4 regions of the Cupriavidus sp. UYPR2.512 genome follow, and region 3 is predicted to be linked to each of the others. Evidence: predicted binding sites of a transcription regulator. Region 3 holds the regulator's gene; each other region holds the start of a gene.

Region 1 (5,934 bases), on a different contig from region 3:
GCGAGGCGCTTTCCGGCTGGGCGCGCAGCGTGGCGACCGCCTGCGCACGCACCGCGATGTCGGGTGACTGCAGCAGCAGGCTGCTGGCGGCGCTGTCGACCAGCGCACGCAGGCTGTTGTTCAGGGTCAGGGACTCCAGTTCGTCGGCTTTCACCGCGACCGGCTTGCCGGTAATGGCATCGACGGTCTTATCGCCGTCCTGGCGCACCATGCCGACCGACGCTGCGTATTGCAGCGCGTCGTCCTGCAGGGCCTTCAGGATCGGGCCGGCCTGCTCGGGCGGGGCCTTCGCGAGCGCGGTCAGTGCCGCGGTCTTGGCATCGAAATCATCTTCGGCCAGCGGCTTCAGGTCGGCCTGCGTCAGCGCCGCGGCCCACGGCGCAGCCGCCAGCAGCAACGCCGCCAGCAGGGCGCGCAGCCATGGCATGGCCATTGTCGGAAGTAGTTTGGGCATAGTGGCTGGCGCAGTGGCGGCGCTTCAGCGCCTTGTTGTTCTGGTGTGCGAAAGGGGGCGATGCGCTCCCCTCCCCCGCCTTGCGGGAGAGGGAAGCCATCGTCACGGAGCCAGACTGGCGTCCGCTTACATCACCTTGTCCGGCTTGCCTTCGTTACCCGCGATGAACGGGCTCCACGGCTGCGCACGCACCGCCTTCGGCGTCTTCCACACCACCGAGAACTGGCCGTCGCCCTTGACTTCGCCGATCATCACCGGCTTGTACAGGTGGTGGTTCTCACCCATGGTCAGCGTGAAGCCGTCCGGTGCCTTGAAGGTCTGGCCGTACATGGCGGCGCGCACCTTGTTGGTATCGGTGGTGCCGGCCTTCTTCACGGCCTGCGCCCACATGTGGATGCCCACGTAGGTGGCTTCCATCGGGTCGTTGGTCACGCGCTTGTCGCCGCCGGGCAGGTTGTTGGCCTTGACCCATGCCGCCCACTGCTTGCGGAAAGCGTCGTTCTCGGGGTTCTTGACCGACATGAAGTAGTTCCATGCGGCCAGGTGGCCCACCAGCGGCTTGGTGTCGATGCCGCGCAGTTCCTCCTCACCCACCGAGAACGCCACCACCGGCACGTCCTTGGCCTTCAGCCCGGCGTTGCCCAGCTCCTTGTAGAACGGCACGTTGGAGTCGCCATTGATGGTTGAGATCACCGCGGTCTTGCCGCCCTGCGAGAACTTCTTGATATTGGCGACGATGGTCTGGTAGTCGCTGTGGCCAAACGGGGTGTAGACCTCTTCGATGTCCTTGTCGGCCACGCCCTTGCTCTTCAGGAAGGCGCGCAGGATCTTGTTGGTGGTGCGCGGGTAGACGTAGTCCGTGCCCAGCAGGAAGAAACGCTTGGCGCCGCCGCCTTCCTTGCTCATCAGGTATTCCACCGCCGGGATCGCCTGCTGGTTGGGCGCTGCACCGGTGTAGAAAACGTTCTTGGACATTTCTTCGCCTTCGTACTGCACCGGATAGAACAGCAGCGAGTTCAGTTCCTCATAGACCGGGAGCACCGACTTGCGCGACACCGAGGTCCAACAGCCGAAGGTCACCGCGACCTTGTCCTTGGTGATGAGCTGGCGCGCCTTTTCCGCGAACAGCGGCCAGTTCGAGGCGGGGTCAACCACCACCGGCTCCAGCTTGCGCCCCAGCACGCCGCCGCTCTTGTTGATCTCATCAATGGTCATCAGGGCCACGTCCTTCAGCGACGTCTCCGAAATGGCCATGGTGCCGGACAGCGAATGCAGGATGCCGACCTTGATCGGCTCCTTGGACTGCGCCAGCGCCAGCGGGCTGGTACCGATCATCGCCGCGGCGGCTATCGCCGACAGCTTCAGCATGTCACGTCGTTGCATTTTGCAGCTCCCGTTTTGTCGTGTTGGTCAGGGACTACGCTCCCCGGGTGATGCTTCTGCAACTAGCGTGCCATGGGGCCGGACCAGCCACCGCCCGGCCACAAGCGGCCTGCATGGGCAAACCGGGCCAGCGGTCCGCATGCGCACCACGGCCGTGCATGCCTGCGGGGCACCGAGACAGTGCGCTGACGCAAACCAGCGCAGCGGTGGTGCATCGCGCCCGCTATCGGACGTCAGGAATGCGGGCGTGCGCCAGAATCGATCGCTTGGGTAAGCAAACGCTTAACACCGATTCGGATGTTTTAAAAAGCCCGCGCATAGAACGCAGGGCGACAGGTAATCCAGCGCGGAAATGAAAACGGGGCCCCTCGCGGGGCCCCGTTTTCGATACCAGGACGCTGGATCCTTACATCACCATCATGTTGGCATTCAGGTTGTGCATGATCCACAGCGAACCCGCCACCACGATCACCAGGATCAGCGCCGTGAACAGCAGCGCGATCACGTTGCTGCGCTGCTCGGACGACGAGTCCAGGTGCAGGAAGTACTTCAGGTGGACCAGCATCTGGACCACGGCCATGCCGAGGATGATCCAGAGGATGGTGCCCTTGTCCATGCTGCCGTCCATCACGAGCTTGAACGGGATCACGGTCAGGATCACGGCCAGGATGAAGCCGATCGCGTAGGACTTGAAGCTGGCGTGGGTGTCGTGGCCCGCGTGCGAATCGTGCGAGTCGTGGGCGCCGTGCGCCGCCGGTGCGTTGTGTTGTGCCATCACAGATGTCCCATCAGGTAGACCACGGTAAACACGCCGATCCAGACCACGTCCAGGAAGTGCCAGAACAGCGACAGGCAGGTCAGGCGCTTGGTCAGGGTCGGGGTGATGCCCTTCTTCGACAGTTGCCACATCAGCACGATCATCCACAACATGCCGCTGGCAACGTGCAGGCCGTGGGTGCCGACCAGGGTGAAGAACGACGACAGGAACGCGCTGCGGCCCGGGCCGGCGCCCTCGGCGATCAGGTGATGGAACTCGTTGATTTCCATCGCCATGAAGGCCAGGCCCAGCAGGAACGTGACGCCGAGCCACACCTGCACGCGGCTCAGGCTGCGGTTCTGCAGCGAGATCATCGCCATGCCGTACGTGATCGAGGAGAACAGCAGGATGAAGGTCTCCACCAGCACGTAGTTGAGCTCGAACAGCTCCTTCGCCGACGGGCCGCCTGCCAGTTCGCCGCGCAGCACGGCGAAGGCCGCGAACAGTCCGGCGAAGATGATGCAGTCGCTCATCAGGTAGATCCAGAAGCCATACACCGTATTGGCACTGGTATCGTGGTGCGCATGGTCATGGCCGTGCGCGTCAGCGTGAGCCGAGGCGCCTGCCTGCGCGGGGATGCGGTCTAGGACTTGAGTCGACATGGTTCTTAGGCCTGCGAAGCAATGCGCTGCAGATGGCGCGTTTCGATCTGCTCGACCTCGGTGGCCGGCACGTAGTAGTCAATATGGTCGTCGTTGCTGCGGTGGATGAACGCCCACACCATGCCCACCAGGCCAACGATGGCCATCCACCAGATATGCCAGGTCAGGGCAAAGCCGAACACCAGGCTGAAGGCGCCGATGATGAAGCCCGCGCCCGTGTTCCTGGGCATGTGGATCTTCTCGAAGCCTTCGGTCGGCAGGGTCTCGCCGCGGGCCTTCATGTCGGCGAACGCGTCCAGGTCACGCACCACCGGGGTGTGCGCGAAGTTGTAGAACGGCGGCGGCGACGAGGTGGCCCACTCCAGGGTGCGGCCGCCCCACGGGTCGCCGGTCACGTCGGCCAGCTTCTTGCGGTCGCGGATCGACACCACGATCTGCAGCACCTGGAAGAAGATGCCCAGCGCCACGAACACCACGCCCACCACGGCCAGGTACAGCCACGGCGTCCAGGCCGGGTTATCGGTGTGGTTCAGGCGGCGGGTCATGCCCATCAGGCCCAGCACGTACAGCGGCATGAAGGCAAAGTAGAAGCCGACCAGCCAGCACCAGAAGGCGCACTTGCCCAGGCGCTCGTTCAGCTTGAAGCCGAACGCCTTCGGCCACCAGTAGGTGATGCCGGCCAGGTAGCCGAACAGCACGCCGCCGATGATCACGTTGTGGAAGTGGGCAATCAGGAACAGGCTGTTGTGCAGCACGAAGTCCGCGGCCGGCACGGCCATCAGCACGCCGGTCATGCCGCCGATCACGAAGGTGATCATGAAGCCCAGCGTCCACAGCACCGGCGAGGTCATCTGGACCCGGCCGCGGTACATGGTGAACAGCCAGTTGAAGATCTTCACCCCGGTCGGGATGGAGATGATCATGGTGGTGATGCCGAAGAACGCGTTGACGTTGGCGCCCGAACCCATCGTGAAGAAGTGGTGCAGCCACACGATGAACGACAGCACCATGATGGCGGCGGTCGCGTACACCATGCCCTTGTAGCCGAACAGCTTCTTGCCCGAGAACGTGGCGATCACTTCAGAGAAGATGCCGAACGCCGGCAGGATCAGGATGTACACCTCGGGGTGGCCCCAGATCCAGATCAGGTTCACGTACATCATGGCGTTGCCGCCACCGTCGTTCGTGAAGAAGTGTGTACCGACGTAGCGGTCCAGGCCCAGCAGCGCCAGGGTCACGGTCAGCACCGGGAAGGCGGCCACGATCAGCACGTTGGTGCACAGCGCGGTCCAGGTGAACACCGGCATGCGCATCAGCGTCATGCCCGGCGCGCGCATGCGCAGGATCGTCACCAGGAAGTTCACGCCGGTCAGCAGCGTGCCCAGGCCTGAGATCTGCAAGCTCCAGAGGTAATAGTCCACCCCTACCCCCGGGCTGTAGTCCAGCCCCGACAGCGGCGGGTAGGCCAGCCAGCCGGTCTTGGCGAATTCACCGACGCCCAGCGAGATGTTGACCAGCATGGCGCCCGACACGAACAGCCAGAAGGAGAGCGTGTTCAGGAACGGGAAGGCCACGTCGCGCGCGCCGATCTGCAGCGGCACGACCAGGTTCATCAGGCCGGTCATCAGCGGCATGGCCACGAAGAAGATCATGATCACGCCATGGGCGGTGAAGATCTGGTCGTAGTGCTCAGGCGGCAGCACGCCGGTCGCGCCATTGGTGGCGAGCGCCAGCTGGGCGCGCATCATGATCGCGTCGGAAAAGCCGCGCAGCAGCATGACCAGGGCGACCAGGCAGTACATCACGCCGATCTTCTTGTGGTCGACCGAGGTGAACCACTCGTTCCAGAGGTAGCCCCACTTCTTGAAATAGGTGATCGCGCCTAGCAGCGCGGCCCCGCCCAGGGCGACGCCGGCCAGAACGACCATGATGATCGGCTCATGAAACGGAATCGCCGACAAACTCAACTTGCCAAACATCATTGCTCCTAGGATTGCGCGCCCAGCGCCAGCTTGGCCGGCGTGGTCATCGACAGCTGCTCTTCACCGAGGGTGTTGCGCGACGTGCAGATCGGGCCGCCCTTGAACCCGTCGGCGGCCAGCGCAGCGCCGCTGTGGTCCATGTACTTGTGCAAGATGTTGTGGAAGAGCTTGTCTTCCACCTTGCCGTAGTACGTGACCGGCTCTTTCTCGCTGGGCTGTGCCAGCGTCTTGTAGCCTTCAACGCCCAGTTCGGTGGACGAGGCGCGAACCTTGGCGACCCACTGGTCGAACTCATAGTTCGACATGGCGACCGCCTTGAACTTCATGCCCGAAAAGCCGCCGCCGCTGTAGTTGGCGGACACGCCGTCATAGGAGCCGGCTTCGTTGGCGATCAGGTGGAGCTTGGTCTCCATCCCTGCCATGGCGTACACCTGGCTGCCCAGTTGCGGGATGAAGAACGAATTCATGATCGAATCCGAGGTGATCTTGAAGTTCACCGGTGTGTCGACCGGGAAGGCGATCTGGTTGACCGTGGCGATCTTCAGTTCCGGATAGATGAACAGCCACTTCCAGTTCAGCGCCACCACCTCGACGGTGACCGGCTTCTTGCTGGATTCGAGCGGCTTGTACGGGTCCAGGTCGTGCGAGGACTTCCAGGTGATGATGCCCAGCGCAATGATGATCAGACAGGGAATC
Region 2 (5,934 bases), on a different contig from region 3:
GTGGCCGCCGACGACCGGCACGCCATAGGCGGCCGATGCGGCAGCCATGCCTCGGATCACTTCCGCGGCACCGTCTATGCCGTCGCTCCAGATGGCATCGACCACCGCCAGCGGCCGGCCGCCCATCGCATAGATATCGCTGACATTCACCATTACCGCGCTGTACCCGGCAAACCACGGCATGGCGCGCAGGAACTCGCCGACCATGCCTTCGATCGCGAACAGCAGATGTCCGGCACCGTCCGCAAGCGCGGCACAGTCATCGCCCAGCACGATGCCGCGGTCTTCGGCACTTTGCCCGGCCGGCAGCGCATGCTTCAATACCGACAGCATGCCCGCAATATCGGTCTTGTGGCCGAAGCCGCGGCCAGCCCTCAGCGCCGTTGCCAGTTCCGCCGCGTTCATGGCGCACTCCTCTCCTCAATTACCAGTCCGGCCAAAGGCGTGTGGCAAGGCGGATAGTGGTTCAGGTCAGCCACCATCAGGTGATGGGGCCGGCCCAGCAGCACTTCCTCCTGCAACGTGGTCCAGTGCAGGCGCCGAAACAGCGGCACGTTCTGGCTCTGCACATGCGCCAGGAAGCGCCGGCAGCCGATCGCGTGGGCACTGCTGACTGCCAGGCGGATCAGGGTCGCGCCGATGCGCCCCTGCCGGCGGTACGGTGCGGCGACCGCCAGCCGCGAGCCGTACCAGACGCCCGATTCGCTTTCGTGGATACGTACGGTGCCGACCACCTCGCCTTGCCCAGGCAACTGGTCCGGATCGGTCTTGAGCGCGACCAGCAACTGCGCCACATCGTCGATGACATCACGGTCGTCATCGGCAAAAAGCTGCTGCTCTTCGCAGAACACCGCGCGGCGCAACGCGTGAGCCTGTTCCGTCTCCTGGCGCGTATCGGCCCAGCGGATCCGGTACACAGGGATCTCCGGGATCGCCGGAACTTCGACACAAAGATCGCGGCTCATGACGGCACCCCTTCATACGCGGACAGCGACGAGCACGCCCCGCACTTGCCGCAGCCGGCCTTGATGTCGGCCGACCGCATGCCTGCCGCCGATACCATCTGGCCCAGCGGCGCCAGGATGTCGCGCATGAACGCCGGCGTAGGCGCGGGGTGGTCTTCCAGCGGGGTACCGGAGATCGGCACGAACGGCACCACGAAGGGATAGACGCCCATGTCCACGAGCCGGCGCGACATGGCGAGAATGGCGTCGGCCGTGTCGCCCAGCCCGGCGAGGATATAGGTGCTGACCTGTCCGCGTCCGAACACGCCCACGGCAGCCTCGAACGCGTCCATGTAGCGCGACAGCGGCACCGATGCCTTGCCGGGCATGATGCGTTCGCGCACGGCAGGTGTGACCACTTCGAGATGCATGCCGAGGCTGTCGATACCCGCGGCGCGCATTCGCGCGAACCAGCGGTCGTCATCGGGCGGCTCGCACTGGGCCTGGATCGGAAGGTCGACCGCGGCGCGGATCGCGAACGCACTGTCGCAGAGGATGCCGGCCCCGCGGTCAGGTGTCGGCGGCGTGCCGGTAGTGAGCACCATGTGTTTGACGCCGTCGAGCAGCACCGCGGCGCGCGCGACTTCGGCAAGCTGCTCCGGCGTCTTCCTGGCAATGGTGCGGCCAGCCGCCAGTGACTGCCCGATCGCGCAGAACTTGCAGGTCTTGCGCCGGCTCTCGTAGCGGATGCAGGTCTGCAAGACCGTCGTGGCCAGCACGTCGGCGCCATGCAGCGTCGCGATCTGCGCATAGGGAATGCCGTCCAGCGTCTGCAAGCCATAGAAGCGCGGCGCTTTCGGGAAGCTGATGTCGGCGATCGGAATGGCGCCCCGCTTCAGCGCGCTGCGGCCGCTGCCATCTGGCGCCGAGGCGACGAACGGCGAGTGCCAGGCCGTGCTGGTATGCACCGGCACCATGATGGTCACGCCATCGATGGTCACCGCCTTGTGGTCGGACGGCCCGGCGCCGCCGCGCCGGCTTGCAGCGCCGGCCTGCGGGTCCTCAAGTCGCAGTCCGACCGACTGCAGTTCAGTCATCAACTGCCGGCTCGAGGCCGACATCGTCTCGCTGGGATGCATGATCCGGGCTCCGATAGAGAGGAAGCGGAAACTCGCTCATCGCCGACACCGTGGCCGCCGGCCTGTCGTTGATGGCGAGGCTGAGCAATTCGGGGCGTGCGTAGTGACCGACCGAGTCCATCATGCGCTTGCGCTTGGTGATGAGCCCCATGTCCAGGTCGGCGACCACCATCCCTTCACCTTCGCGCAGCGGCGGCGCGAGATGCTGGCCTTCCGGCGAGATGATCGCCGTGTTGCAACCGCCGCGCAGCGCCTTCTGCAGCGCTGGGTCGGTCGTCACGGATGCGATCTGGGCGTCGGTGAGCCAGCCCGTCGCGTTGACCACGAAGCAGCCGGCTTCCAGCGCGTGATGGCGGATCGTCGCCTCGATCTGGTCGGCGAAGACCGGACCGACGAGCGAGCCGGGGAACTGGCTGCAGTGGATCTCTTCATGCTGGGTCATCAATGCGTAGCGCGCGAGCGGGTTGTAATGCTCCCAGCACGCAAGCGCGCCGACGCGGCCGAGCGCGGTCTGCGCCACCTTGAGGCCCGCCGCATCGCCCTGCCCCCAGATCATGCGTTCGTGGAAGGTCGGGGTCAGCTTGCGCCGCTTGACGGCGAGGCGTCCCTCGGTATCGAAGATCAGTTGGGTGTTGTACAGGCTGCCGTGGTCGCGCTCGTTGACGCCGAGCACGACCACCATGCCGTGCAGCCTCGCCCGTTCTGCGACAGCGAGGGTCACCGGGCCGGGTATCGTCACGGCCTGCTCGTACAGGCGCAGATGATCGCTTCCGGATTGCACCGGCGGGCGGACGAATGAGAAGTACGGGTAGTACGGCACGAACGTCTCGGGAAAGACGATCAGCTGCACCCCGTCGCGCGCGGCCTTGTCGATGGCCTCGACAACCTTGGCAAGCGTCCCTTCACCGGATTCGAGGTCCGGCGAGATCTGGACGGCGGCCGCGCGGACAATGCGTTTCTGTGACATGGCGATACCCCTGCGCTGGATCAGACGGTCCAGGTGTCGATGATCAGTGCGTTCTCCTTGCGGTGGAGCAGCTTCAGGTCCAGCACGTCGAGCGGATTGATCGGGCGGATGCCCTCGACCAGCGACGCTTCGCCATGACCGTAGAGGGCCTGCAGCGCGAAGCGGCAGGCATAGACCTTGCCGCCCTCGTCCATGAACTTGCGCAGTTGCTTATTGACGTTCAGGTGGCCGGCGAACGCTTCGTCGCCAAGGCGCGGGAACCCGCGCTGCAGGCCAAGGGTGACACCGGGGCCGTACAGCAGGATGCTGGTGTCGAACCCCTTGCGCTGCAACCGCGTGGCCTGCAGCAGGTTGACGAAGCCGATCGATCCCTCGAAGGCCACGGTATGGAAGGTCACCAGCGCCTTCTCTCCGGGTTCCGCCTTGACGTCCTCGAACACCTTTTCTTCGAAATCGACCAGGAAGTCGCCATCTTTGTGGGCAGGTTGGTTGACTGCGGGCATGCTTTGCTCCAGTGGGTTGCGGTTGGCGGTGCGGCGCCATCCGCCACACCTGTCCGGCGCTGTCGCCGACGGTCCTGGTTGTGCAACCGATATGCCACCGACCGGGCTCAGCCCACCGATCAATTGCCGATCAAGCAGTCGCCGTGCGATCGATCGCATCATTGATCGCATGGCGTGAATGACTTTATCGCAGCGCAAACGACGGCTTGCCGCCCCGAGCGAGTGCACCAGAATCGTGTAGAAAGCCGCCGCAAAGCGCATTGAGATGGTGCGCCCCTGCCGTCGGCGCACCATCATGCATCCGTTCCGATGCAATCAATCTGGCATGAGACATGCATTCAATGCCTCGGCACCGCACCGGCGCACACCGCATGGAGAAACTCTTGTCCGGCCTGACCAGTCATTGGGCGAAGCGCATTGCAGACAGCCCGAAACCCGCTTACCTGATCATTCCCGACCTGATCGAGGAGGCACTTGCGGACGGGCGCCTGCAGGCGCGTGACCGCCTGCCCGGGCTGCGCGACCTGGCCGATGCGCTGGATCTGAACTATTCCACTGTCGCACGTGCGTATGGCGAGGCACGCAAGCGCGGCCTGATCGATGCGAAGGCCGGCAGCGGCACCTATGTGCGTGGCCGGGCCCCCGCGCTGCCGCTGCGCGGGGGCACCAGCGCCGAAATGACCATGAACATGCCGCCGGAGCCCCTCGCGCTTGCCGCCAGGCTGCGCGAGTCGTCGGCAGCGTTGCTCGCCGCGACGGATCCATACATGCTGCTGCGCTACCAGAATTTCGGCGGCACCCCGGCCGACCGTGCGGCCGTGACGGGCTGGCTGCGCCGGCTCGTGCCGAAGGCCACCGGCGATACGCTGCTCATCTGCCCGGGCATGCACAGCGCATTGGTCGCCCTGTTGTCGCAACTGGCGAGGGCCGGGCAAACCCTTTGCGTGGAGCCACTGGCCTATCCCGGGATCAAGGCCATCGCCGCACAGTTGGGCGTCCCGCTGCAGGCACTGCCAAGTGACGAGGATGGCATGATCGGCAGCGCCTTCGAGCGTTTCTGTCAGGTGCACAAGCCCGCCGCTCTGTACTGCAACCCCACTATCCAGAATCCGGGCACACGCACGATGCCCCAGGCACGCCGCGAGATCCTGGCTGACATTGCGCTACGCTATAACGTACCGATTATCGAGGACGATGCCTATGGCATGCTGCCCCGGCGCACGCCGGACGCTTTTGCCACGCTGGCCCCTGAACTGACGTACTACATCACCGGCTTGTCGAAATGCTTCGGCGCCGGGCTGCGCACCGCGTTTGTCCATGCGCCCTCGGCGAGGCAAAGCCAGCGCCTGGCAGGCACGTTGCGCGCCACGACCGTGATGGCGAGCCCATTCACTAACCTGCTGGCCACGACCTGGATCAAGGATGGCACGGCCGACGAGATGCTCGCAGCAGTGCGCCAGGAGAATGCCGCACGCCAGGCCATCGCCGCGCGCGTGCTGGCCGGCCACCAGTACGCGGCCGATCCGGACGGCTTTCATCTCTGGTTGCCGCTGGACGCTGGCAATGCCTGGCGCCCGTCCGAACTGGCCTTGCATCTGCGTTCGCGCGGAATCGGCGCCGTGTCGAGCGCGGCCTTCTCGACGGACGGCAACCCGCCCGATGCGATCCGTCTTTGCCTTGGCGGGCCCGGGGAGCGTGACGAGATCGAGGAGTCGATGCAGATCGTCGCGGATACGCTGGACGATCCGCACCATCTGCATTCGGCCATGCTGTAGTCCAGGTCATCAGGCAGTTCTGCAAGCGCCTGGCGAAGCCGCAAGGCCGCCTGGCGAAAGGCAGGCAGAATGAGACTGGCCTTATGTGGCGATAGGGCCAGGCAACTTGGATCAGCAAGTAGCCACTCATCGCCGCAAAGCTGGAAGCACAGCGGTACCAAGTTCTTCCACGACCTCCAGCAGAGGCCGCGGACCGGGCCCGAGTTGCAGCATGGCGTGGGCGACACCATTGGTCTCCAGTCGTTTCAGGTAGTCGATCAACGCCCGGCGGCCACTTCGCAAGCCCAGTTCGATGGGTTCAGCCTCGGTCGAAGGGTTATCGACCAGATCCAGGTGTATGGACTGGACAAACGGCTTTGGCATACCGGGGGACCGTTCGCGTAGCGCGGTTTGCCAGAGGCCAATGCGACCTTGCTGGCGCGCTTCCTCTCTGTGGTAAGTCGCCCATGCGTCCTTATGGCTCGGCCGTTCACAGGCGAGTCGGTGACCTCACGCTGCTTGATCCTGGCTCAACACGGGATAATCCACATAGCCCTGTGCGCCGCCGCCGAAGAAGGCCGCGGCGTCGGGCGTATTCAGCGGATAATTGCCGCGCAGGCGTTCCGG
Region 3 (5,934 bases):
CCAGGAAGCACGAGCCTGATTACTTCATGGACCGCTTCTCGGCCACCGAGCTGGCGCCGGACGGCAGCACCAAGATCCGCTTCACCGGCGATCGCATGGTCCATTTCGAGGACGACCAGACCTACGAGGTGACCCGGCCCGCCATGCGCGCGTACGAGCCGGACCGCCCGCCGGTCACAGCCCGCGCCGATATGGGCCGCATGAACGCCGAGGGCTCGGTGATCGACCTGTACGGCAACGGCTTCGTCATGCGCCAGCAGGGCGTGGACGTGTCCAAGGACCCGCAGCTGACCGCCGCATCCAGTTATTTCCAGCTGCTGGTCAATGACGACATCGTCAAGACCGACAAGCCGGTCAAGCTTACGCGCGGCCCGTCGGTGATGACCGCCAACGGCCTGATCTTCAACAACGTCACGCGCGAAGTACAATTGCTCGGCAATGTACGCGGCACCATTATCACCGGGCCGACCCCGGGCCGCGCGCCGGGGTCCTGAGCCCCGGCCCGGGGGCCGCGCACGCAGTGCCGGCATGCGCGGCCGGTCCGCACGAACCCGCACCAACGTACCCAGACGCCCTCAAGCAACCCCTGCCAACATGACTGCTTCCCTGACGACATCGTCCCGTCGACGCACCGCCCCGGCCCTGCTCGCCCTGGCCATGGCCTTCGGCCTGCTGGCCCAGCCCGCCCTGGCCGAGCGCGCGGACCGCGACAAGCCGATGGTGCTGGAGGCGGACAACGCCAGCTACGACGACGTCAAGCAGATCTATACGCTGAGCGGCAACGTGGTGCTGACCAAGGGCACCATGATTCTGAAGTCCGACGCCGCCGAACTGCGCACCGACCCCGAGGGCTACCAGTTCGCGGTGGCCACCGCCAAGCCGGGCAAGCAGGCCTACATCCGGCAGAAGCGTGAAGGCGTCGACGAATACATCGACGGCTGGGGCGACCGCATCGAGTACGACGGCAAGCAGGAGTACTCCAAGCTGATCGGCAATGCCCGCATGGCGCGCCTGCAGGGTGCCAAGCAGGTCGACGAGATCCGCGGCGCGGTGCTGACCTACGACAGCCGCAAGGAGTTCTACACGGCCGCCGGCGGCGGTAGTGGCGACGCCGCGGCCGCCAATCCGTCCGGCCGCGTGCGCGCGGTGCTGTCGCCGCGCCAGGACCAGAAGGCCGGCGCCACGGGCAGCGGCGGCTCGCCGCTGGACCTGAAGCCGGCGCCCGCGCCTGCCAACAAACCCTGACGCCTGGCGCCGGCCTGCCTGCCCGCGCCAGAAACGCCTGAACGCCTGACTGTGCCTATGACCGATACCGCAACCATCGCCGACAAGCCTTCCGTCGAAGCCTCCTCGATCCTTCCCGGGGGCAGCACGCTGGTCGTGCGCCACCTGAAGAAGCGCTATGGCTCGCGCACGGTGGTCAAGGACGTCTCGCTCGACGTGAAGAGCGGCGAGGTGGTCGGCCTGCTCGGCCCCAACGGCGCGGGCAAGACCACGTCGTTCTACATGATCGTGGGCCTGGTGGCGCTGGACGAAGGCGATATTGTGCTCGACGGCGATCACATCAGCGGCCTGCCGATCCATGAGCGCGCGCGCATGGGGCTGTCGTACCTGCCGCAGGAAGCCTCGGTGTTCCGCAAGCTCAATGTCGAAGAGAACATCCGCGCGGTGCTGGAGCTGCAGCTGGACAAGGGCAAGCCTCTGGCCAAGGCCGAGATCGAGCGCCGCCTGGATACATTGCTGGACGACCTGCAGATCGCGCACCTGCGCAACAACCCGGCGCTGTCGCTGTCGGGCGGTGAGCGCCGCCGCGTGGAAATCGCGCGCGCGCTGGCGTCGTCGCCGCGCTTCATCCTGCTGGACGAACCCTTCGCCGGCGTGGACCCGATCGCCGTGGGCGAGATCCAGCGCATCGTCAGCTTCCTCAAGGCACGCAATATCGGCGTGCTGATCACTGACCACAACGTGCGTGAGACGCTCGGCATCTGCGACCACGCCTACATCATCAGCGAAGGCACGGTGCTGGCCGCGGGCCAGCCCGAGGAAATCATCGCCAATGACGCAGTGCGGCGCGTCTACCTGGGCGAGAACTTCCGCATGTGATGCAGCGGCCTGCCCGGAGCGGCAGGCCTCTTCGCGGGCGCGCGTGGGACCTCCCACAGCCAGCGGCGATCAGACCGCACAAGCGATAGCAATTTCCGTTCCAACAACGGAAAGATGCGCATAGAATAGGTCGCATGAAACCGTCGCTACAGCTCCGCCTTTCCCAGCATCTGGCCCTGACCCCGCAACTGCAGCAGTCGATCCGGCTGCTGCAGCTCTCCACGCTGGAACTGCAGCAAGAGGTCGAACAGGCGCTGACGGAAAACCCGCTGCTCGAGCGCGAGAACGACTGGATTGAAAGCCCGCTGCGCGTTGCGCCCGACGGCTCGGTGAACCTGCAGAGCGCACCGGCGCCCGCCCCGGCAGAGCCCCAGGGCAATGGCGACGCCCGCGCCGACGGCGCGGGTGACGATGACAGCTATGGCGACAGCGGCAACGGCGACGACTATGGCAGCGGCGACTGGAGCCTGGACGACTTTGCCCGCCGCCCCCAGGGCGACGAGGACGAAAAAACACCGATGCAGCTGCGCGAAGCCGAGCCCACGCTGCGCGAGTACCTGATGGAGCAGCTCACGCCGCTGAAGATCTCGACACGCGACAAGGGCCTGGCCATCTTCCTGATCGAATCGCTCGACGACGATGGCTACCTGAGCGCATCGCTTGAGGAGATCTGCACGGAGTTGCCGGAAGAACTCGAGTTCGAGATCGAGGAAGTCCACGCAGTTCTTACGCTGCTGCAGAGCTTCGACCCGCCCGGCGTGGGCGCGCGCAACGCCGCCGAATGCCTGGGCCTGCAGTTGCGGCGCCTGACGCACCCGCAGCGCGAACTGGCACTGAACATCGTCACCAACCACCTCGAGTTGCTGGCAGTACGCGACTACACGCGGCTGAAGAAGGCGTTGCAGGTCGATGAAGTGGCGCTGAAGTCCGCACACGAACTGATCCGCTCGCTGGCGCCCTACCCCGGCCATGCATACAGCCGCCCGGAGGCCGACTTCGTGGTGCCGGACGTGTTCGTGCGCAAGAGCGGCGGCGGCTGGATCGCGCAGCTCAATCCGGATGTGATGCCGAGGCTGCGCATCAATGATATGTATGCACAGATCCTGCGTGGCGCGAAGGGTGAGTCCGGCACGGCCGGGCTGCAGCAGAAGCTGCAGGAAGCTCGCTGGCTGATCAAGAACATCCAGCAAAGGTTCGACACAATCCTGCGTGTCTCGCAGGCCATTGTCGAGCGTCAAAAGAACTTTTTCAGCCACGGCGAAATCGCCATGCGCCCCTTGGTTTTGCGGGAGATTGCCGATACACTGGGTTTACACGAGTCAACCATCTCCCGGGTGACGACCAATAAATACATGGCAACGCCGATGGGTACTTTCGAACTGAAGTACTTCTTCGGCAGCCACGTGTCCACCGAAACCGGTGGCGCGGCTTCATCAACGGCCATCCGCGCCTTGATCAAGCAACTGATAGGAGCCGAAGACCCGAGGAATCCCCTTTCCGACAGTCGCATTGCCGAACTGCTGGGTGAGCAAGGCTTTGTTGTTGCGCGCCGCACTGTTGCCAAGTATCGCGAAGCCCTGAAGATCCCCGCAGTCAATCTCCGCAAGTCTTTGTAGCCGAGCCCACCGCCTGCCTGGTGAGGCTCTTTCAGAAGGAGAAGCGCTATGAACTTCAAGATCAGTGGACACCACCTGGACATCACGCCCCCTCTGCGTGAGTACGTGGAAACGAAGCTGGAGCGAATCGTCAGGCATTTCGATCAGGTCATTGGCGTTAGCGTGCTGCTCTCTGTCGACAACCACAAGGAAAAGGACCGGCGGCAGTACGCGGAAATCAATCTACATCTCAAGGGCAAGGACATCTTTGTCGAGGCGCATCACGAAGACCTATATGCAGCGATCGACGCACTCGTCGACAAGCTGGACCGTCAGGTGATCCGCTACAAGGATCGCGTGCAAGGCCACGACCGCGAAGCGGTCAAGTACCAGATGGCCGCAGCGCAAATGCAGCAATGACCGTGCCCGGCAGCCCCGCAGCGGGCTGCTGAATCAGGATTCAACAGGCAAGCCGCGCACCAAGCGCGGCTTTTTTGCGCCCTCGCGATCCGGGTTGCCGCCGGCATGCCGCGCCCGCACTGGTGGTGCGGCCCGGCTGTGGCGCCGGAGCCAACGCTTTTCACCCGAATGGGCAAGAGTGTTCGCAAGCGCGGCGCCAAGGTGTATGCTGCGCCATACAAAGAGAGGGAATCCTGGCCGCGCCCCACACCGGTGCGCCGGCTCCCGGCCCGGAGGCACGATTGCATCACTATGTATCGTTCTGCACCGGCTTGCTCCGCTGCGCTGCACAATGCGGGGGTAGTCGCTGCTCTATAATGGGCCGGACGCCTCCGGCCAGGCCAACGGCAGCCCCGGAGCCAGCCCCTGCCCGGCGGAACGATCCGCCCGCTAACTGAAATCCTGCGCATCGCCCATGAATCGTTTGGCCAAATTGCTGCCACCCGGCAACATCAACCTCGACGTCAGCGTCACCAGCAAGAAGCGTGTATTCGAGCAGGCCGGGCTCCTCTTCGAGAACAACCATGGCGTGGCGCGCGCCATCGTGACGGACAACCTGTTCGCGCGCGAGTCGCTGGGATCCACCGGCCTGGGCGCCGGCGTGGCGATCCCGCACGGCCGCATCAAGGGCCTGAAGCAGCCGCTGGCCGCCTTCATGCGCCTGGCCGAGCCGATTCCGTTCGAATCGCCGGATGGCAAGCCGGTATCGCTGCTGATCTTCCTGCTGGTGCCCGAACAGGCTACGCAGCAACACCTGGAAATCCTGTCAGAAATCGCGCAACTGCTTTCCGACCGCGACATGCGTGAAGGGCTGGCCACGCTGCCCACGCCCGATGCCGTCCATCAGTTGCTGATCGCATGGCATCCCTGATCCCCTGATCCCCAAGCGGGCCGGCACCAGACCGGGCAGGCGCCAGGCGCTTCGCAAACCGCCCCACCAGTCATAGCGCATGGAACTCACCGGCGTCACCTCCCAGTCCATCTTCGACGACAACGCAGCCGACATCAAACTCTCGTGGGTGGCCGGCCTGGAGGGCGCGGACCGCGCCTTCGACGTGGAGTTCGCCCGCGAAGCCACCTCAGCCGCCGACCTGGTGGGCCACCTGAACCTGATCCACCCCAACCGCATCCAGGTGCTCGGCAAGCCTGAGATCACTTATTACCAGCGGCTGGACGACGAGACCCGCAAGCGCCAGATGGGCGAGCTGATCCTGCTGGAGCCGCCCTTCCTGGTGATCGCCGACGGCATGGAGCCGCCGCCCGACCTGGAGCTGCGCTGCACGCGCTCGTCCACGCCGCTGTTCACCACGCCGGTGTCGTCGGCCGCGGTGATCGACCACCTGCGCCTGTACCTGTCGCGCATCTCCGCGCCGCGCGTGACCATGCACGGGGTATTCCTCGACATCCTGGGCATGGGCGTGCTGATCATGGGCGAATCGGGCCTGGGCAAGAGCGAACTGGGCCTGGAACTGATCTCGCGCGGCCACGGGCTGGTCGCCGACGATGCGGTGGACTTCGTGCGCCTGGGGCCGGATTTCATCGAAGGCCGCTGCCCGCCGCTGCTGCAGAACCTGCTTGAAGTACGCGGCCTGGGCCTGCTCGACATCAAGACCATCTTCGGTGAGACCGCGGTGCGCCGGAAGATGAAGATCAAGCTGGTGGTGCAGTTGGTGCGCCGCAACGACGGCGAGTTCGAGCGGCTGCCGCTCGATTCGCAATACCTGGACGTGCTGGGCCTGCCGATCCACATGGTCAAGATCCAGGTGGCGGCCGGCCG
Region 4 (5,934 bases), on a different contig from region 3:
CCGGTCTGCGGGCTGTAGGCCATCGGCTGCTGGTTCTTGCCGCCAAGGAAGCCCGGCGCGGCAAACACGGACTTGCCCTTCTTCTCGTCGCTGCCGGCGGCGGGGTCGCCGGGGCGGCCTTCGGCGATGTAGTTGGGGCGGCCGCTCTTCAGGTCGATGCCGGTGGCCCAGGTGATCTTCTTGACGAAGGGGAAGGCGTTGACCAGCTTGCCACTGGCCGCGTCGTTGACGTAGAAGAAGCCATTGCGGTCGGCCTTGCCACCCATGCGCTTGCCGTCCAGGTCGAAGGTCACGAACTCATTGACGCCATCGAAATCCCAGCCGTCGTTCGGGGTGTTCTGGTAGTGCCAGGCAATCTTGCCGGTGGCGGGATCCAGCGCCACCGTCGAGGCCGAGTAGAGGTTGTCGCCCTTGCGGATATGGCTGTTCCACGGGCCCGGATTGCCGGTGCCGAAGTACACCAGCCCGGTGGCCGGATCGTAGGTGCCGCCCAGCCAGGTGGCGGCGCCGCCGGTCTTCCAGGTCTCGCCCGGCCAGCTTGCGTTGGTGGTGCCGGTCACGCCATTCTCGGTCTTGTTGCCGTCCTTGTCGTACTTGTAGCCCATATGGCCTTCCACCACCGGGCGCGACCACACCAGCTGCCCGGTCCTGGCATCGCGCGCGTCGACCCGGCCCACCACGCCGAACTCGCCGCCCGAGATGCCGGTCAGCACCATGCCCTTGACGATCATGGGCGCCGCCGTGTACGAATAGCCGGCAGCGTAGTCCTCCAGCTTCTCCTTCCACACCACCTTGCCGGTCTTCTGGTCCAGCGCCACCAGCTGCGCATCGAGCGTGCCGAAGATCACCAGGTTGTCGTAGAGTGCCGCACCGCGGTTCACCACATCGCAGCACGGCATGATGCCTTCGGGCAGCCGGTGCTCATACTTCCAGAGCTTGCGCCCGGTCTTCAGGTCGAGTGCATAGATGCGCGAATATGAGGCCGTCACGAACATCTTGCCGTCATGGATCAGCGGCTGCGATTCCTGCCCGCGCTGCTTCTCGCCGCCAAACGAGAACGACCAGGCCGGCACCAGCTGCCCGACGTTCTTCGTATTGATGTGCGACAGCGTGGAATAGCGCTGGCCTTGCGGGCCCATGCCCCACGACAACACATCGCCGGGGCTCTTTGCGTCGTTCTCGATCATGGCATCGGTCACTGCCGCCTGCGCGGCCAGACTGGCCGCGGCAGCCGCAACCGCCATCACTACTCGTAACGTCCTCATTGCCATCTCCTCACTTGTTTTGGGTTTCCCTGGTGCGCCACTGCGCCACACACCAGACATGCCTTTGGCAATTCCCATGCCAGTCGCATCCCCGCACCAGCACGCCGGTTGCGGCCCCGTTGCGTGATGGCAGCCGTGCCAGCGCGCAACACTGCGTTGCAGCTGCTCCAGAATTGAACAGCCCGCCACGGCTGGCCGGCGTCAGTGGCCAAGCGCGGCTTCCTCGCGCGCCGGGTAGAGATGGCCGACGTTGCGCAGGTACTCCGCGGGCATCGCGGCCCAGTGCGCGTAGGGCTGCGGCACCGGCATCGCCATGACCTCGGCCAGGTCCAGCCCCTGCGCCGCGGCCTCGCGCAGGCGCGTATCCAGCCATTGCAGGTAGCCGCGCGTCTGGGCGATGGCCTCTGCGCCGCCGGTGGCCGCAGGCACTGGCCCGTGGCTGGGGACCAGCACGCGCGCGCCGCTGTCGGCCAGCAGCGCCTGCAGCCGGTCCAGGCTGGCCAGCCAGCGGCCGATATCCGCGTGCGGCGTGGTCGGAATGCGTTGCCGGAACACCAGCCCGCCGGCAAAGACCACGCCCGCGCTGCGGTCCAGCACCACCAGGTCGTCGCCGGTATGGCCGCCCAGGCGCACCAGCTCCAGCGTATGGCGCCCGATCGTGCGGCGGCCTGGCGCCAGCGCGTGGGCAGCCGGTACGGGCTCGGTGCCGCGCATCCAGTCGCCGCACAGGCGGTAGAGGTTGTCGGCATAAGCGGCGCCCTCGCGCCGCGCCCCGTCGATGGTGCCGGCCAGGGCGCTGCCGCCCACATCGGCATAGGCCTGGTTGCCGAAGAAATAATCGGGATGCAGGTTCAGGTTCAGCACCAGCCGCACCGGGGCGGACGTGACTGATGCAATCGCCCTGCGCTGCTGCTCGCCATACAGCCGCGACGGGCCGGTGTTGATGACCACCACGCCGTCGCCGGTGTCGATAAACGCCGTATTGATGATGTTGCAGCCGTTGCCGGGCGCGAAGTCGGCGTTGGCGCCTTCCAGCAGCCACACGCCCGCGGCGATCTCGCGCGGGGCCAGGCGGTAGTCAGGAGGCTGCAGCGCGGCCTGCTGGGCGAGTGCCGGCGGCACGGGCTGGCCCGCCAGGCATAGCAGCAACCACAGCAGTAATCGTCGCTTCATGGCGCCACCCGCGCTGCGATGCGGTTGCCGTTGTTATCGTGGCCGGCCACCGTCATGCCCGGCTGCACGGCATCGCGCAGGTCGAAGGAGAAGATCGGGTTCTCGGCAACCGGCTCATGCAGCGTCAGGCGCAGCAGCGGCTGCCGGGCCGCATCGGCCAGGACCAGGGTCTCGATATGGAACGCCGGGATGCCCGCCGCCAGGCCGGTATCCATCGGATGCATCACGCGCAGCCGCACGCGTGCCGCGGCCCCGCCGAAGCCCGGGAACACGCGCGCGTCCACGCGGTTGAGCGTGCGGCTCCAGCTGCCGTCGCGGCGCGTGGCGCCGGGCACCGTGCAGCCCCCGCCGCCGGCATCGACCAGCACGCTGCCGACATGCCAGGTGCCATCGCGCGTGCGCGCCGCCACCCGCACCGGCGAAGCCTGTTCCAGCTTGAAGCGGAACGACAGCGAAGGGCGCACCCGCAGCGGTTCGAACGCCAGCACCTCGCGGATCGGGTTGCGGTCCACCGCCACCACGATGCGATCCACTTCGCCCAGCGCCGAGGCATCGAAGGCGATCGGCACGCGCATGGGGTCTTCCGCAAACGCCGGCCCGGTCACCCTGACGCGGCTGTCGAACACCACCGGGCCAGTCTGCAGCAGCTCCTTGTGGATCCAGGCCCATTGCGGCGACTGCAGCGGATCGCTGTGCGCGATGATGGCGCCCGCTGCCCCGGCAGCCGGTACAGCCGGACTGGCCATGCCCAGTCCGGCCGCCATCAGCACGACCATGGCCCGCGTCCGGCGCCTCATGCCTGCTGCCCCCGGCGCGCCATGCCGCGCTGCGGGTCGTAGCCCTGCAGCGCCAGCGCGAAGAACACCACCGCGCTGCCCGCCACCACCGCCAGGCTCAGCGGCGCCACCTGCCCATACAGCGCAAAGCGGATCGACTCGACCGCGTGGGTGAAGGGATTGAAGCGGGCCAGCTGGTACACCAGCTCCGCGCCCGACTCCTGCAGCTTCCACAGCGGATACAGCGCCGAGCTGATGAAGAACATCGGGAAGATCACGAAGTTCATGGTGCCGGCAAAGTTCTCGAGCTGGCGCACATGGACCGACAGCAGCAGGCCCAGCGCGCCCAGCATCAGCGCGGCCAGCGCCATGGCGCCCGTCGCCGCCAGCAGGTGCAGGGACTCGAAGCGGATGCCGAAGGCCATCGCCACCAGCAGGAACGCGGCCATCTGCAGCAGCGACAGCACCGTGCCCGCCGCCAGCTTGCAACCCAGCAGCCAGCCCCGCGGCAGCGGCGCGGTCAGCAGCAGCCGCATCACACCCATCTCACGGTCGTACACCATGGCCAGCGACGACTGCATGCCGTTGAACAGCGCGATCATGCCCAGCAGTCCGGGCGCCACGTAGACCTTGTATTCGATGTAGGTGTCGTAGGGCGGCGCAATGGCGACGCCCAGCGCGTTCTGGAAGCCCGCGGCAAACACGAGCAGCCACAGCAGCGGGCGCACCAGCGACGACAGCAGGCGCCCGGGCTGGCGCAAGTACTTGCGCAGCTCGCGCCCGCAAACCGCGCGCAGCGCGCGCCAGCGATGGATCAGGATGGAGGCCATGGGTGCGCTAGGCGGATGGGGCCCGGCACGCCGTGTCGGCTTCATCGGCGCCCAGGGTGTCGAGGTTGTTCTTCGGATGCAGCACGCCTTCCACCGGGGCCATGCCGACTACACCGTCAGGGTGGGCCAGCAACACCGGCTGGCGCAGCTGGCGGTCCCAGCGGCGGAACGACAGTGGCGGCCCCTTGAAGCCGTCCACCACCACCTGCCCGGCGGCAAGCGCTTGCGCCTGTCCGGCAAACCCGGCCCTGGGCCGGCGCGCCACGCTCTCGGCGATAGCCTTGACCGCCACCCAGGCAGCCCAGTCGTAGCCGGTCATCGGACGGCCCGCCGCGCGCATGAAGCGCCGGTTGAGCTGCGGCCCGCCATTGCGCTCCCAGGCCCAGTGCCACGCCTGCGCGCCCAGCCCGCTGGCGCCCACCACCGGGCGCGGCAGCAGCGTGACGTAGGGCACGCCGCGGGCGAACTCGCCGTCGGCATCGGCCACCACCACCACGTCATAGTCCACGCCGCCGGTCAGCAGGCTGAGGTTGGCCTGGTCACGCTCACGCGGGTCGTTGGACAGCCTGAAGGCGCGCTGCGCCGACCAGGCAATGCCAAAGCGCCGCGCCGACGTCACCAGCGCATCGCGCTGCGCCGCATCGGCCGCGGACGGGCCGCTCAGCAGCAAGGCGCGGCGCCATTTGCGTTACTGCATCAGCGCATCCGCGCGCATGCGCAGGCTGGGCAGCGTGTGCAGCAGCACCGGCGCGCAGCCGGCGCCGCGCAACTCATCGTCATCGGCCGACACGTTGAACAACAAGGCCTCCCCCGGCTTGACCGCACCCGTGGCCGCCCTGACCGACGCCGACGGCAGGTCCAGCAGGATATAGCGCGTGCCCTGCCGCGACAGCGCAGCGACCAGCGGGGCCACCTCGGCTCCGGTGCGGGCTTCCAGTGCTTCCAGCCTGAGCGACTGGCCCGCGGCCGCGAGCGCCACGCGCGCTTCCGCGGCCGCCACCTGGGCGCCGTCGAGCGCACGGCCCTGCGGCTGGCCGGGATAGCGCTGCGCCAGGCGCCGGGGCGCATAGCGCGCGTCGTCGGCCTGCGACACGACCGCCACGCGCACCTCGGCCGCCTGCACCGCGGCAGGCAGCCACGCCAGCGCCATGGCACCCAACCCGGCACGCCACCACTGCCACCATGCACGCGAACGCTCAGTCATCGATCGCCACCGAATGCGGCACCCGGCCCGCCTTGAGCGTGGCCACCGCCTTGCGGCTGGCGGTATCCACCACGCTGACATCGTCGGACAGGCCGTTGGCGACATAGAGCCGCGCGTTGTCGCGGCTCAGCGCCAGCCCCCATGCGCGGCGGCCGACCAGCACATAATCCTGCACCCGGCGCGACGCCACCTCGACCACCGCGACATGGTTGGCGCGGCCCAGGCCGATATAGGCGCGCGTGCCGTCGCCGCTGGCCGCCATGCCCACCGGGGTCACGTCCTCGGCGCGAAAGCCCCGGGGCGCAAAGGCGATGGTCTGGGCCACCTCGAAGGTATCGGTACGGATCACGCTGACGCTGGCCGACAGCTCGTTGGACACCCACAGCTCCTTGCCGTCGCGCACCAGCAGCAGCCGCCGCGGCCGGTTACCGACCTGGATATTGCGGATCACCGTGCGCGAAGCCAGGTCGATGACATGGACCAGGTTGGCCACCTCCGAGGTCACGTACACATACCTGCCGTCGGCACTGGCCTTGACGCCCTCCGGCTCCTCGCCCACCCTGACCGCGAACACGCGCTTGCCCGACGCCAACTCGTAGGCCGACAGCAGCCCGTCCTCTTCATTCGAGACATAGAGCGTGCGGCCGTCCTGGCTGAGATCGAACAACTCCGGATCGTCCCCCACC

Evidence for each region. Region 3 encodes sigma-54, which starts transcription at its own class of promoters, with help from an activator protein. Its sites were predicted from a motif close to TGGCANGNAANCTGCTTT; they were not measured.
Region 1: a site for sigma-54 is predicted at 1,893-1,910, ahead of urtA (urea ABC transporter substrate-binding protein). Genes of this name have one in related genera too.
Region 2: a site for sigma-54 is predicted at 3,685-3,702, ahead of A3A5_RS0102610 (MSMEG_0572/Sll0783 family nitrogen starvation response protein). Genes of this name have one in related genera too.
Region 4: a site for sigma-54 is predicted at 1,330-1,347, ahead of A3A5_RS0105370 (PQQ-dependent methanol/ethanol family dehydrogenase). Genes of this name have one in related genera too.

What each region holds. Positions count from the first base shown of each region.
Region 1 covers NZ_KB903151.1:100,120-106,053, reverse strand. The annotation lists gene urtB (urea ABC transporter permease subunit UrtB) at 1-433, opposite strand, end outside; gene urtA (urea ABC transporter substrate-binding protein) at 581-1,837, opposite strand; gene cyoD (cytochrome o ubiquinol oxidase subunit IV) at 2,244-2,612, opposite strand; gene cyoC (cytochrome o ubiquinol oxidase subunit III) at 2,612-3,256, opposite strand; gene cyoB (cytochrome o ubiquinol oxidase subunit I) at 3,262-5,235, opposite strand; gene cyoA (ubiquinol oxidase subunit II) at 5,244-5,934, opposite strand, start outside.
Region 2 covers NZ_KB902852.1:575,811-581,744, reverse strand. The annotation lists gene A3A5_RS0102630 (sll0787 family AIR synthase-like protein) at 1-405, opposite strand, end outside; gene A3A5_RS0102625 (MSMEG_0567/Sll0786 family nitrogen starvation N-acetyltransferase) at 402-965, opposite strand; gene A3A5_RS0102620 (MSMEG_0568 family radical SAM protein) at 962-2,041, opposite strand; gene A3A5_RS0102615 (Nit6803 family nitrilase) at 2,034-3,050, opposite strand; gene A3A5_RS0102610 (MSMEG_0572/Sll0783 family nitrogen starvation response protein) at 3,071-3,553, opposite strand; gene A3A5_RS0102605 (PLP-dependent aminotransferase family protein) at 3,937-5,328, shown strand; gene A3A5_RS42975 (hypothetical protein) at 5,455-5,691, opposite strand; gene A3A5_RS0102595 (alkene reductase) at 5,818-5,934, opposite strand, start outside.
Region 3 covers NZ_KB902909.1:41,340-47,273, forward strand. The annotation lists gene lptC (LPS export ABC transporter periplasmic protein LptC) at 1-494, shown strand, start outside; gene lptA (lipopolysaccharide transport periplasmic protein LptA) at 595-1,245, shown strand; gene lptB (LPS export ABC transporter ATP-binding protein) at 1,303-2,103, shown strand; gene A3A5_RS0110210 (RNA polymerase factor sigma-54) at 2,238-3,719, shown strand; gene hpf (ribosome hibernation-promoting factor, HPF/YfiA family) at 3,768-4,118, shown strand; gene ptsN (PTS IIA-like nitrogen regulatory protein PtsN) at 4,573-5,028, shown strand; gene hprK (HPr(Ser) kinase/phosphatase) at 5,108-5,934, shown strand, end outside.
Region 4 covers NZ_KB902854.1:139,415-145,348, reverse strand. The annotation lists gene A3A5_RS0105370 (PQQ-dependent methanol/ethanol family dehydrogenase) at 1-1,265, opposite strand, end outside; gene A3A5_RS0105365 (quinoprotein relay system zinc metallohydrolase 1) at 1,467-2,438, opposite strand; gene A3A5_RS0105360 (quinoprotein dehydrogenase-associated SoxYZ-like carrier) at 2,435-3,235, opposite strand; gene A3A5_RS0105355 (ABC transporter permease) at 3,232-4,044, opposite strand; gene A3A5_RS44385 (hypothetical protein) at 4,052-4,714, opposite strand; gene A3A5_RS44380 (hypothetical protein) at 4,733-5,248, opposite strand; gene A3A5_RS0105345 (PQQ-dependent catabolism-associated beta-propeller protein) at 5,241-5,934, opposite strand, start outside.